3 regions of the Kurthia populi genome follow, and region 2 is predicted to be linked to each of the others. Evidence: riboswitches for the same ligand, from Rfam matches in the RefSeq annotation. Region 2 holds a riboswitch; each other region holds the start of a gene.

Region 1 (4,293 bases), on a different contig from region 2:
TCATGCCTTTAATCGAAGAATTAGGGCTAGAAGATCGCGTCGTTTATAATGGCACAGGCGTCTCTTATATTTATACCCAAAATGAGCTACATGCTATCCCACTTGAGAGCATGTATGGCATCCCGATGAATAAGGAAGCACTACAACAAAGCACCCTTATTTCTGAAGCGGGTAAGCGAGCTGCTCTAAATGATTTAACATTACCAAATGAGCAATTTACAAAGGATTCATCTATTGGCGAATTCCTTGAATATTTCTTTGGTGAAGAGCTCGTGAAAAAGCAGATTGCCCCTGTATTATCGGGTATTTATTCAGGTGATCTGTATTCATTAACATTAGCATCTACAATCCCCTATTTAATCGATTATAAAAACCAGTATGGTAGTATTTTAAAAGGCTATGCGGCGAATAAAGACAAGTTTATCAGTCTATCACATAATAAGTTCTTATCATTTAAAAATGGCTTACGTGAATTGTTTGAGCGCTTTGAAGAGCTGTTAACGACAGTCGAGTTTTTAAAAAATACGGCTGTAACGAAGCTTGAAACAGTGAATGAGAAAACCATCGTTCATTTTGACCATCATGAGGCGATTGAAGCAGACCATGTCGTATTAGCGACACCACATCGCATGGCACAGGAAGCGCTAGGTGATGAACGTTTAACACCTGCCTTTGATGCCTTTAAAACGAGCTCGATTATTACCGTATATTTAGGTTATGAAGTCGGCAATGACGTCCTACCAGCAGAGGGCACTGGTTTTATTGTAGCAAATAGCGACGCCGTAAACTGTGATGCCTGCACATGGACAAGCGCAAAATGGCCAAATACATCAAAAGACGGCAAGCTACTACTGCGTGTCTTTTATAAAAAAACGAATCCGAAATTTGCGGAGTTAATCAAGCTCACAGAAGAAGAGTTAGCACAGCTTGCGATGAAGGATGTTGCGACATCCCTTAATATTGAGGAGCAGCCGTTGACAATTAAAGTATCGAAATGGACACAGCAAATGCCCGTGTATAATTTAGAGCACGCGGCCGCTGTGAAAAATCTAGAGCAACAAATGCAGAGCTATTATCCAACTATTACACTGGCAGGCTGCTCGTATTATGGTGTGGGCATCGGGTTATGCATCGCGAACGGTAAAGAGATTGCGACTCGCATTGCAGCGCAACTTACGACGGTTTAATTCGTTCCAAAACAGGTATTAACAACATAACGAATCGTCGATGAAAGGAAGTAAAATAATGGCGGAGCATACAGCTAAAAAAGGTGGTAATAAATGGTTGACCATTATAGGTGTACTATTATTAATCGCAGGGTTAATTCTCGTATTTAATAAGCCGATTATGGGCTTTATAGTCAACCATATGACGGACTCAACATTGCAAAATAAAGCGGGCAAAAATTACGATGATAGCATCGCAAAGGCAAAGGAATCAGAAGATGTCACATTTGATTTTGAGCAAGTAAAAGACATTAGCCTCGGCGAAGTATTGAAGGCACAAATGGATTCGAAAAAACCTGATTCAATCGGTATGGTGAGTGTGCCAGATGTAAACATGCAGCTACCGATTTTATATGGTATTTCGAATAAGAATTTAGCTATTGGCGCAGGCACAATGAAGGAAGAGATGCCAATGGGGACAGGAAACTATGCACTGGCCGGCCATAATGTGCGTAATGAGCGCTCTTTATTTAGTCCACTAACATTAGCGAAAACAGGTATGAAAGTATATGTGACGGATTATGATAAAGTATATATTTATGAAATCGATAAAATTTATAATGTTGAAGCGTCACAAGTCGAAGTCATTAATGACCATAAAAATAAAAAAGAATTAACACTCGTAACATGTAGCTTTAATGGTACGAAGCGTCAAATTACACATGCGAAGTTTATACGTGCAATGAATATTGACGAGGCACCAAAAGAAGCCTTTAAAGAAGAAAAATAATGACAGAGAAATCATCGTTGTCGGTGGTTTCTTTTTTTTGATTGAATGGAATGCATCATTGCATTGTCTTTCTAATTTTGCATGAAAATCATGAAAAAAAGACAGAGCTATTGACGTTCTTTCATCTAAGATGTATTATTCATATAATATTCTAAAAATTAAATCAATTTCTTATCAAGAGAAGCAGAGGGACTGGCCCGACGAAGCTTCAGCAACCAGCCGAAAGGTCAGGTGCTAATTCCAGAAGGTAATAACCTTAAAAGATAAGAAGGACTATGCATATATCCCTTCTTATTCTAACGAGTAAGAGGGTTTTTTTATTGGGGAGATTGATAAATAGAAGGGAAGTTCATAGATGGGATTGCTGAACGATTTAAAAACGAAAGTATTAACAGCGGACGGTGCGATGGGCACGTTGCTTTATTCATATGGGATTGACTACTGCTATGAGGAATTAAATGTGTCAAAGCCAGAAATTATCGAGGATATTCATAAGCGTTATATCGAATCAGGTGCAGATATTATTCAAACGAATACATATACAGCCAATGCGATTAAATTAGCTCGCTATGGTATCGAGGACCAAGTTGTAGCGATTAACGAAGGTGCAGTTGCGATTGCAAAACGAGCTGCAGCGCCAGGTGGTCAGTATGTACTTGGGACAATCGGTGGCATTCGAGGAATTCGCAAAACGGATGAAACACTAGAAGAAATTTTAGAAGCACTGCATACGCAGGCAACAATTTTAATCGAAGGCGGCGTCGATGGCTTATTACTTGAAACATTTTACGACTTTGAAGAGCTATCAGCATTAGTGAAATTACTACGTGCACACACAGCGCTACCAATCATTGCACAAGTATCGATGCATGAGCCGGGTGTTCTACAAAACGGTGTCTCATTAAATGAAGCACTTCATACACTTGAATCCCTTGGTGCCAATATCGTTGGCGTGAACTGTCGTCTAGGTCCGCATCATACCATCCAAGCGTTTGAAAACGTAGAGCTGCCAGAGACAGCCTTCTTATCAGCCTATCCAAATGCGAGCTTATTAGACGTTGAGGACGGTAAAGTTGTTTATGAATCAGAGGCAGATTATTTCGGCCGCGCAGCAGTACTATTACGTGACGAGGGCGTGCGTCTAATCGGCGGTTGCTGTGGGACGACACCGGCGCATATTGCCGAGGTGAAAAAACGTTTAGCAGATCTTCCACCGATTAAAGCAAAAATTGTCGAAAAGAAAAAGTCATTAATTATTAAAGATGCAGATGAAGCTGCACATGAACCACTGCATGTACAGGCGAAAAAACAGCGTACGATTATCGTCGAGCTTGATACGCCACGTCATTTAGAAACGGATGCGTTCGTTGATGGTGCACGTATTTTACAAGATGCCGGTGCAGATGCGGTGACGATGGCGGATAACTCGCTTGCTTCACCTCGCGTCAGTAATATGGCGATGGGTGCTCGTTTGAAATATGAAAAGAATGTTCGCGCACTGGCACATATTACATGTCGTGACCGTAACCTAATCGGTCTGCAATCGCATTTAATGGGCCTTGATGCGCTAGGAATTACGGACATTTTAGCGGTGACAGGGGACCCAACAAAGGTAGGAGACTTCCCAGGGGCAACGAGTGTGTATGATGTTTCAAGCATCGAGCTACTTGAGCTAATTAAAAAATTAAATGAGGGCATTTCATTCTCAGGAAAGCCGCTTCGTAAAAAGGCGAACTTCTCTGTCGCAGGCGCCTTCAATCCCAATGTACGAAATGTGGCGCGCGCTGTACCACGACTTGAGAAAAAAATCGCAGCCGGTGCAGATTACTTTATTTCACAGCCGGTGTATACGAAGGAAAAAATCATTGAGGTGTACGAGGCAACAAAACATATTGAAGAGCCTATTTTCTTAGGTATCATGCCACTGACAAGTCTACGTAACTCAGAATTTTTACACAATGAAGTACCGGGCATTAAGTTATCCGAAGATGTACTTACGCGTATGCGTGACTGCGAAGAGGATAAACAGCGTGCACGTGCAGAGGGACTTAAGATTGCAAAGGAGTTAATCGACGTCGCCGCACCACTATTTAAAGGAATTTATTTAATTACACCGTTCATGCGCTATGACATGACCGTTGAGTTAATTGATTATATTAAGCAGCTAGATGCACAAACTGAGGGGGAACAAGTAAATGTCGAAACAACGCATTGAGGACCGTATTCAAGATCATATTTTAATTTTAGATGGTGCGATGGGGACAATGCTCCAAAACGCTGATTTAACAGCAGAAGATTTTGGTGGCGAAGAGTTAGATGGCTGTAATGAAAACCTGA
Region 2 (4,293 bases):
CAGCTGCGCTATTTTCAAGAAATCACACCCATTCGTGTCACAGCGCAGCATTTTGAGAATTTAACATTTCATCGTCAAAATCAAAATGACCGCATGCTGCTAGATATTTGCCGCATGATTCATTTATATACGATGATTGATGAGGTAGACGGGCGACTGCGCTTTATTGATTTTGAAAAGACGCATCGTATGCATGAGCTATTTGAGCAGTTTGTCCGTAATTTTTATAAGCAGCATCTACATGACTATCAGGTGTCACGTGAATATATAGATTGGCATGTTGGGCGTGTTGTAAAGGGAGACCGTTCACTCATTCCAAAAATGCAGACGGATATTTGTTTGACGAATGAGGCGCGAAAAATCATTATTGATACGAAATATTACGAGCATACGCTCATGACGACGCGTTACGGAGCAGAGCGCGTACATGCGCAAAATCTGTATCAGCTCTATAGTTATTTAGAGAATGCTGAATCTCGGCCCATGATGGCGGGTATGCTGTTATATCCGCAGGTCGACGAACCAGTTGATTTAGTTGTCGAGTTAAATGGCTATCCGTTAACCGTCGCAACCGTCGATTTAAATGTGCATTGGTCTGTCATTCATACGCGTTTAATGCAATTAATTGAACGCATTTAAAAAAGAGGAATTGCATTTGCAATTCCTCTTTCGTCTTAGTGAATATCTTTTTTCTTGAAATTCCCGCCCTTAACTTCGGCTGTGTCATACACAGTAACGAAGGCATTTGGGTCTGTTTCAAAAATAATTGATTTCATTTTTGTATCTTCCATACGGTTAATGACGCATGTTACTTCTTTGAACATTTCATTTGAATAGCCACCATAGACCTCTGACAATGTCGAACTACGACCAAGACGATCGCGAATCGTTTCGACAAGTAAATCAGGGTCCTTCGTAATGACTTTATATGTTTTCGAGCCGCTCAGACCTTCTTCAACGATATGAATTACTTTTGAGGCGATGAAGTATGCTAGACCAGAAAGAATCGCACCTTCAAGACCGAATACTGTTGATACGAGAATGAAGACAAACATATTTAAAAATAAAATTAAATCACTCGTACCAAATGGTAGCTTGCGCGCTAATAATACTGCGAGCATATCAATACCATCTAGTGCACCACCGTTACGTAGTGCAAGACCCATACCAAAACCTAAAATGATACCACCGACAACGGTAATTAATAACGTGTCCCCTTCAATAATTGTATCGACATGGTGGAGTATAATTGTTCCGATTGCTAACGTTGCGATCCCTAAAATTGAATAGAGTGCAAAACTTTTACCAATCTGCTTATAGCCTAGCCAAATAAAAGGAATATTAATAATTGCGATTAACGTGCCAAGCGGTAAGCCGAATAATTGTGATAGTACGATACTAATACCTGTAACGCCACCATCGGATACGCTATTTGGAATTAGGATTGCTTCTAGTCCATAGGCCGCAATCAAAGCCCCGATAATAACCATTAATCCTTTAAATAGTGTTTTCTTAAAACTCTTCTTTTTTGTTTTTCCTTCTGCCATAGAATCTCCTTCACTTTGCTACAAATTGTTGTTCTATTATTATTTTATAAAAAATTAGACTCAAATGTATAATTATAAGTATTTTTTTCACGATTTTTTTTAAAAGTCTACTGAATGACAAGGATATAAATACGAGTTTTACGTTATTTCAGTGAGTAATTGTCTATTTTCAGTAAAAAAATGAAATCGTTTTCTTTTTAACGACTATAATTTTCTTATTTTCAGAAAAAAATATTTTTTCAGTAAATTTATTGACAAGTAATTTACTAGGGTTTATGATGAAACCAATCAAAACAAACAATAATTACATAGTTCTTATCAAGAGAGATGGAGGGACAGGCCCGGTGAAATCTCGGCAACAGCTTTTTAAAAAGTAATGTGCCAAATCCTGCAAGTAGTTTCACTTGGAAGATAAGAGTACGATTTTAACACCTTTCGTTTCTCTTTTATTTCGAGAAGCGAAAGGTTTTTTTGATGTAACTTACGTCTAAGAGGGAGAAGGTAGATGCTTAAATGATTGAATTTTCAGATGTTTCAAAAATATTTAAAGTGAAAAGTCGTGAAGTGAAAGCGGTGCAAAATGTATCATTGAAAATTGAAAAAGGAGATATTTTTGGCGTCATCGGCTTTAGTGGTGCGGGAAAAAGCACGCTACTACGCATGGTGAACTTATTAGAAAAGCCAACAGTAGGTACAGTCAAGGTGCATGATACCGATTTAATGAAGCTTTCACCTAAAGAATTACGTGGTCTACGTCGCAATATCGGTATGATTTTTCAAAATTTTAATTTGATGACCTCACGCACGGTTGCTGGCAATATTGCCTACCCAATGAAGCTTGAAAAAGTGCCAAAAAAGGAAATTGAGCGTCGTACAAAAGAGCTGTTATCCTTTGTCGGCTTATCAGAGAAGGCAAAGGATTATCCGGAGCAATTGTCTGGTGGTCAAAAACAGCGTGTTGGTATTGCACGAGCACTAGCAAATAACCCGGACATTCTCATTTGTGATGAGGCAACATCGGCACTTGATCCGGAAACAACAGCGGATATTTTAAAGCTGTTAAAACGCGTCAATGCAGAGCTTGGTATTACAGTGTTATTAATTACACATGAAATGAATGTCATCCAAGAAATTTGTAATCGTGTGGCAGTCATGGAAAACGGTTTTGTGATTGAATCGGGGGATGTGTATGACGTATTTACAAACCCGCAGCATCCAACGACACAGCGCTTTATTCAGTCGGTGAATCAGGATAGACCGTCTGAGGCAATTTTAAAAGAATGGCGGGAAAATGGCGGCAATCATTTATATCGTGTGTTATTTAAAGGCTCGACGACACATACGCCATTATTATCGGAGATTACGCAAAAATACGGCGTTTATTTCAATATTCTTTATGGTACGGTCCGAGAATTGCAACAGCAGATGTTTGGCAATCTACTTGTTTCCTTTGAGGGCGATGAACGAGCGATAAAAAAAGCTATTTCGGAATTACAGCAAATCGTAGAGATGGAGGAGGTGGTTGTGCATGAAAGTTGATTGGGCATTATTTTGGCCGCGTATTTTAGAAGCGACAGGTCAAACGATTTACATGGTGCTACTAACATTAATTTTTGGCGCTATTATCGGCATTGTAATTGGGTTACTACTTTATGTGACACGCGAAAATAATATTATGGAAAGCAACGTCGTCTTTACCATTTTAAATATTCTCGTTAATATTATTCGCCCCATTCCATTTATTATTTTCCTTGTGGCGCTATCACCATTAACGCGTATCGTGATGGGAACGACGATTGGCACGACAGCGGCGATTTTTCCGATGACCATTGCGGCAGCCTTTAGCATTGCGCGTGTTGTCGAAAATAACTTAATTAGTATCGACCCAGGTGTTATTGAAGCAGCGAAGGCAATGGGTGCGAGCTCTTGGCAAATTGTGTTCACTGTCTTAATTCCAGAAGCACTTGGACCATTAGTGTTAGGCTTAACCTTTGTGACGGTTGGTTTGATAGACTTCTCAGCAGTTGCCGGCACAGTAGGCGGCGGAGGTCTTGGACATATTGCCATTACATACGGCTATCAGCGCTTTGATACGAGTGTCATGATTGTAACGGTCGTTATCTTGATTGTGCTTGTACAATTAGCGCAGTGGCTTGGAAATACGGTATCGAAGAAAATTTTAAGAAGATAAGGGGATTAAGAGATGAAAAAATTAGGATATGTATTAGTAACAGCATTACTTGTCGTTGTATTAGCAGCGTGTGGGAAATCAGATGACGCTGCAGATAAGACCGTGAAAATCGGTATTAGTGGCTCAGATGGCATGCAGTGGCCATTACTAGAAGAAAAATTAGAAAAAGAAGGCATCCATATTGAATTTGTTGAATTTGAAGATTACACATTACCAAACAATGCATTAGCACATAAGGATATCGACATTAATGCATTCCAGCACGTATCATTCCTTTCTTCTTATGTAAAAGAAAGTGGCAATGACCTAGTACCATTAGCATCAACCGTATTTGCACCACTTGGCTTGTACTCAGAAAAATTAAAAGATGTAAAAGACATTAAAAAAGGCGATACAATCGCGATTCCAGATGATCCATCAAACCAAGCACGGGCACTAAAATTATTAGAATCAGCTGGCTTAATTGAATTAAAAGCAGATTTCGGCTTATATGATGATGCATCAAAAATTACAGAAAATCCATTAGAGCTAGACATTAAACCAATGGTGGCACAG
Region 3 (4,293 bases), on a different contig from region 2:
ATGTTATTTATCGTCTAGCATTGTTCTTCGTTGGTTCGGTATTAATTATGATTTGTATTATTCCGTGGAATAACACGGAACTACTAGCAGCGCCATACGCCAACATTTTAGAAATGGCCGGTCTTCCGATGGCTGCACAGCTAATGCAAATTGTTATTTTTACATCACTTATTTCCGTAATGAACTCTGCGATTTTCACAAGTTCACGTATGCTACTTGGTATGGCTGAAAAAGGTGATGCACCAGCGATTTTTATGAAGCTATCGAAGAAAAGCAGTGCACCAACATTTGCAATCATTGGCAGTACGGTTGTCGCATACTTTTGTGCCATTCTTTACTTTATTTCGCCAGATGTTATTTTCTACTTCTTAGGTAATGCAGTTGGTGCCTTAATGATTATCGTGTATATTTTTATTGCTGTCGCACATATTCGTTTCCGTAAACAGTATGAAAAAACCAAAAGAGAGCCACTCGCGATTAAAATGTGGCTATTCCCGTATTTAACGTATGTCACGATTGCGATGCTTGCGGGTGTGTATCTTTGTCAGATGTTCATTTCATCTTTGCAGGCCCAGTTTTATATGAGTACGATACTCGTTATTTTCGTCGTTGGTAGCTTCTTCCTACGTGAGCGCCTGAAGAAAACAACGCTTACGACTGCAAGTGCTACACGAAATGCAGATGTAGAATAGCTTATGGAAATAGCAGGAATTCCTACTGGGGGATTCCTGTTTTTTCATGCGGACAAGTGCTTTTTTTTCCACAATGTTCATGTTAAGCTAGGCTTCGGAGGGGATTGTCGATGGAATTAAAACAATTGATTACGTATATTTTGACCGATCACCAGTTTCAGTGGATTTCTAGTAATAGTGAGCAGCCACCGCAGCAATATGCAGAGATTATTGAACAATTCCGTATAGAACAACAAACCTATTTGGATTTAGAACATTGCTTTGTACATATTATTGAACTTGAAGCATCGTATTTATTTATTATTCACGATAAAGAGATGACGACATCGTGGCAATTTATCGAACATGTGTTGAACTCGGTTAGTGATGGATTGACAATCTGTAATTCAGATGGCATTATCGTTTTTCAAAATGAAGCCGATCGCAAGATGTTTGAGGTCGATGCACGCTATTTACCAGTGATGGAATTTGTTGAACGCGGCATTATGAATGAGTCGGTGACCATGAAAGTGCTAAAATCGAAAAAGCGGGAAGACATCGTGCAAACATTCGCCAATGGACATGTCGTATTAGTAACGGCGCTACCGATTTTTGATGAGGCGGGCAATGTGGAATATGTTGTCGCCAATTCACGTGAAATGACTGAACTACGTGACATGGAGCGCACGATTGAACGCTTAGAGTCACAGAGTGCACAGTATAAGGAACAACTTGAAGCATTAAAGCAACAATCTTCAACGAGCTTGATTGCTGTTTCTAAAGCGATGCGCCAAGTGATTGAAAAAGCCACACGCATTGCCAACGTCGATTCGACGGTACTTATTTCGGGGGAATCAGGTGCAGGTAAGGAAGAATTAACGAAATTAATTCATCAGCGAAGTCACCGTGCACAAAAACCGATGATTACGGTCAATTGCGGTGCTATTCCAGAAAATTTATTAGAGTCGGAGCTTTTTGGCTATATGGGTGGTGCGTTTACTGGGGCGAATAAAACAGGGAAACCTGGTCTTTTTGAACTTGCCTCTGGAGGTACACTTTTCCTCGATGAAATTGGCGAGATGCCATTATCGCTACAAGTAAAGCTACTACGCGTATTACAAGAATCAGAAATCACCCGTGTAGGAGGGATTAAACCGATTCCAGTGGATGTGCGGATCATTACCGCAACGAATCGTAATTTATATGATATGGTGCAGCGCGGTGAATTTCGCGAGGATTTATTTTATCGTTTAAATATTATTCCGCTACGTATTCCACCACTGCGTGAACGTAAGGAGGATATTGCACCGCTTGCATACCGATTTTTACATTTAGTAATGGAGAAATATAGCATTGAGCGTACGATTGAGGAAGCAGCAGTCGACCGTCTTACGCAGTATTATTGGCCGGGAAATATTCGTCAGCTGAAAAATTTTATTGAACGCGTTAGTTTATTAACGCAGCAGTCGACCATTACCCTGCAATACATTCAGCGAGAATTTCAAAAGCCGGAGTATCAACAGCATAATCCAGTGCCGTTAGTCGATGATACGTTTACACAAACGCCTATTTATGATCAGAATCAGACACTAAAAAATCAAGTGGATGCCTTTGAGCGAAAAGTGATTAAAGAGGCGCTCGGACAATACCCTAGCATTCGTCAAACAGCGAAGGCATTAGGCTGTAATCAGTCGACACTTGTGCGTAAGATTCAAAAATACCAGCTCGAAAAACAAGTATCCTATGAATAATATTCTATTTTTTCAGAAAAGTTTGCAAAGTATTTGGAATTTTGCTATGATAACTGAAACTGCATAGTCTTATCAAGAGAAGCCGAGGGAAAAGGCCCGACGACGCTTCAGCAACCTCTACACTAGTAGAAAGGTGCTAACTCCTACAAGTTTTGTACTTGGAAGATAAGAAACGGATAAATTGCCCTTCTTATTTTTATTAAGAAGGGCTTTTTTTACGAATTTGAGGGGGTTCAGGAACATGCCAATTAACATTCCACAATATTTACCGGCAACAGAACGATTAAAAGAAGAGAAGATTTTCGTTATGGAGGAGGAGCGCTCAAAGAGCCAAAATATTCGTCCATTAAATATTTTAATTTTCAACTTAATGCCTGAAAAAGAAAAAACAGAATTACAGCTGTTACGTTTATTAGGAAATACACCACTACAAGTGAATGTCACGTTCTTAAATACCGCAACACATGAGTCAAAAAATGTGTCAAAATCACATTTAGAAACATTTTATTCAACATTTCATGAAATCAAAAAAGATCGGTATGATGGCATGATCATCACCGGTGCACCCATTGAATTATTTGAGTTTGATGAGGTCGATTTCTGGGAGGAGCATAAAGAAATTTTGGACTGGGCACAGGAGCATGTGACGTCAACGATGCATATTTGTTGGGGCGCACAAGCAGCACTGTATCATTATTATGGCATTGGAAAATACCCACTTGAAACGAAGTGCTCTGGTATTTTTGACCATGAAGTATATGATAGCACTGTGAAACTAATTCGTGGCTTTGACGACATTTACCCAGCACCGCACTCGCGTAATACATCGATATCAACGGAAGCGGTAAAAAATCATCCAGACATTGAATTATTATCCGAATCAGATGAAGCAGGTGCTTTTTTAATGATTTCAAAAGATGAACGTCATGTGCTCGTGACCGGGCATTTAGAATATGATGCGGATACGCTAGCATTAGAGTATGAGCGCGATGTCGCACGGGGCTTAAATCCAGAACTACCAAAACATTATTTCCCTGAAGATGACCCAACGAAAAAACCGCGTAATACATGGCGTTCACATACGCATTTATTATTTTCAAACTGGTTAAATTACTATGTATACCAAGAAACGCCATATGATTGGGTAGACAAAGGAGAAAATCATTCGCTAACGTCTTCCTGTTTATAAATAGATGAAAAACTAAAAAGAGAACAGAAAAAGACACTTTCAAGGAGCAAGCTTTGGAAGTGTTTTTTGATGGACAAAAATGAAAAGCATATTTATACGAAAACAATATGACAGTTTTTCACATTTAGTGTACGATAAATAGGCAGAAAAATAAGGGAAGTGGCGACAGTGAACGAAACGAGTTTGATTTTAGAAGGGGGTACATTCCGCACCATTTATACAAGCGGTGTACTGGATGCCTTATTACGCGAAGAGATTATGATGCCCTATATTATTGGGATTTCAGCGGGGGCAATTAATTTATGCTCCTATATTTCAAAGCAGCCTGAGCGTACGATGCGCGTCTTTACGGAGTATCGACATGATAAGCGTTATGTAGGTATGCGAAACTTCTTAACAGAACGCTCATTATTTGGGTTAGACTTTGGTTGGAATGTGTTGCCAAATCAGCTTGAATTATTTGATTGGCAAACATTCCGTAGCTACGAAGGCACAGCGCTTGCGGGCGTGACAAATGCTAATACTGGTGAAGTAGAATTTATGGACGTACAGACGATGGATACTGATAGTCAGTTGTTGCGTGCTACTTGTGCGATTCCGGTCATGTTTCCGGAAATTAAATTAAATGGCGTGCCGTATTATGACGGTGGATTAGCAGACCCGATTCCAGTGCAACATGCCA

The links. A riboswitch is a leader RNA that binds a small molecule or an ion and turns the genes downstream of it on or off. The one in region 2 is predicted to bind S-adenosylmethionine.
Region 1: another riboswitch for S-adenosylmethionine. It lies ahead of ACFSY7_RS16320 (bifunctional homocysteine S-methyltransferase/methylenetetrahydrofolate reductase); the one in region 2 lies ahead of ACFSY7_RS16885 (methionine ABC transporter ATP-binding protein).
Region 3: another riboswitch for S-adenosylmethionine. It lies ahead of metA (homoserine O-acetyltransferase MetA); the one in region 2 lies ahead of ACFSY7_RS16885 (methionine ABC transporter ATP-binding protein).

The regions. Positions count from the first base shown of each region.
Region 1 covers NZ_JBHUOR010000133.1:18,806-23,098, forward strand. The annotation lists gene hemG (protoporphyrinogen oxidase) at 1-1,187, shown strand, start outside; gene ACFSY7_RS16315 (class A sortase) at 1,246-1,956, shown strand; SAM riboswitch class I at 2,125-2,226, shown strand; gene ACFSY7_RS16320 (bifunctional homocysteine S-methyltransferase/methylenetetrahydrofolate reductase) at 2,312-4,171, shown strand; gene metH (methionine synthase) at 4,152-4,293, shown strand, end outside.
Region 2 covers NZ_JBHUOR010000135.1:24,514-28,806, forward strand. The annotation lists gene ACFSY7_RS16875 (5-methylcytosine restriction system specificity protein McrC) at 1-639, shown strand, start outside; gene ACFSY7_RS16880 (YitT family protein) at 675-1,547, opposite strand; SAM riboswitch class I at 1,860-1,965, shown strand; gene ACFSY7_RS16885 (methionine ABC transporter ATP-binding protein) at 2,061-3,086, shown strand; gene ACFSY7_RS16890 (methionine ABC transporter permease) at 3,076-3,738, shown strand; gene ACFSY7_RS16895 (MetQ/NlpA family ABC transporter substrate-binding protein) at 3,751-4,293, shown strand, end outside.
Region 3 covers NZ_JBHUOR010000143.1:43,359-47,651, reverse strand. The annotation lists gene ACFSY7_RS19890 (amino acid permease) at 1-692, shown strand, start outside; gene ACFSY7_RS19885 (sigma-54 interaction domain-containing protein) at 803-2,422, shown strand; SAM riboswitch class I at 2,489-2,594, shown strand; gene metA (homoserine O-acetyltransferase MetA) at 2,664-3,611, shown strand; gene ACFSY7_RS19875 (patatin-like phospholipase family protein) at 3,780-4,293, shown strand, end outside.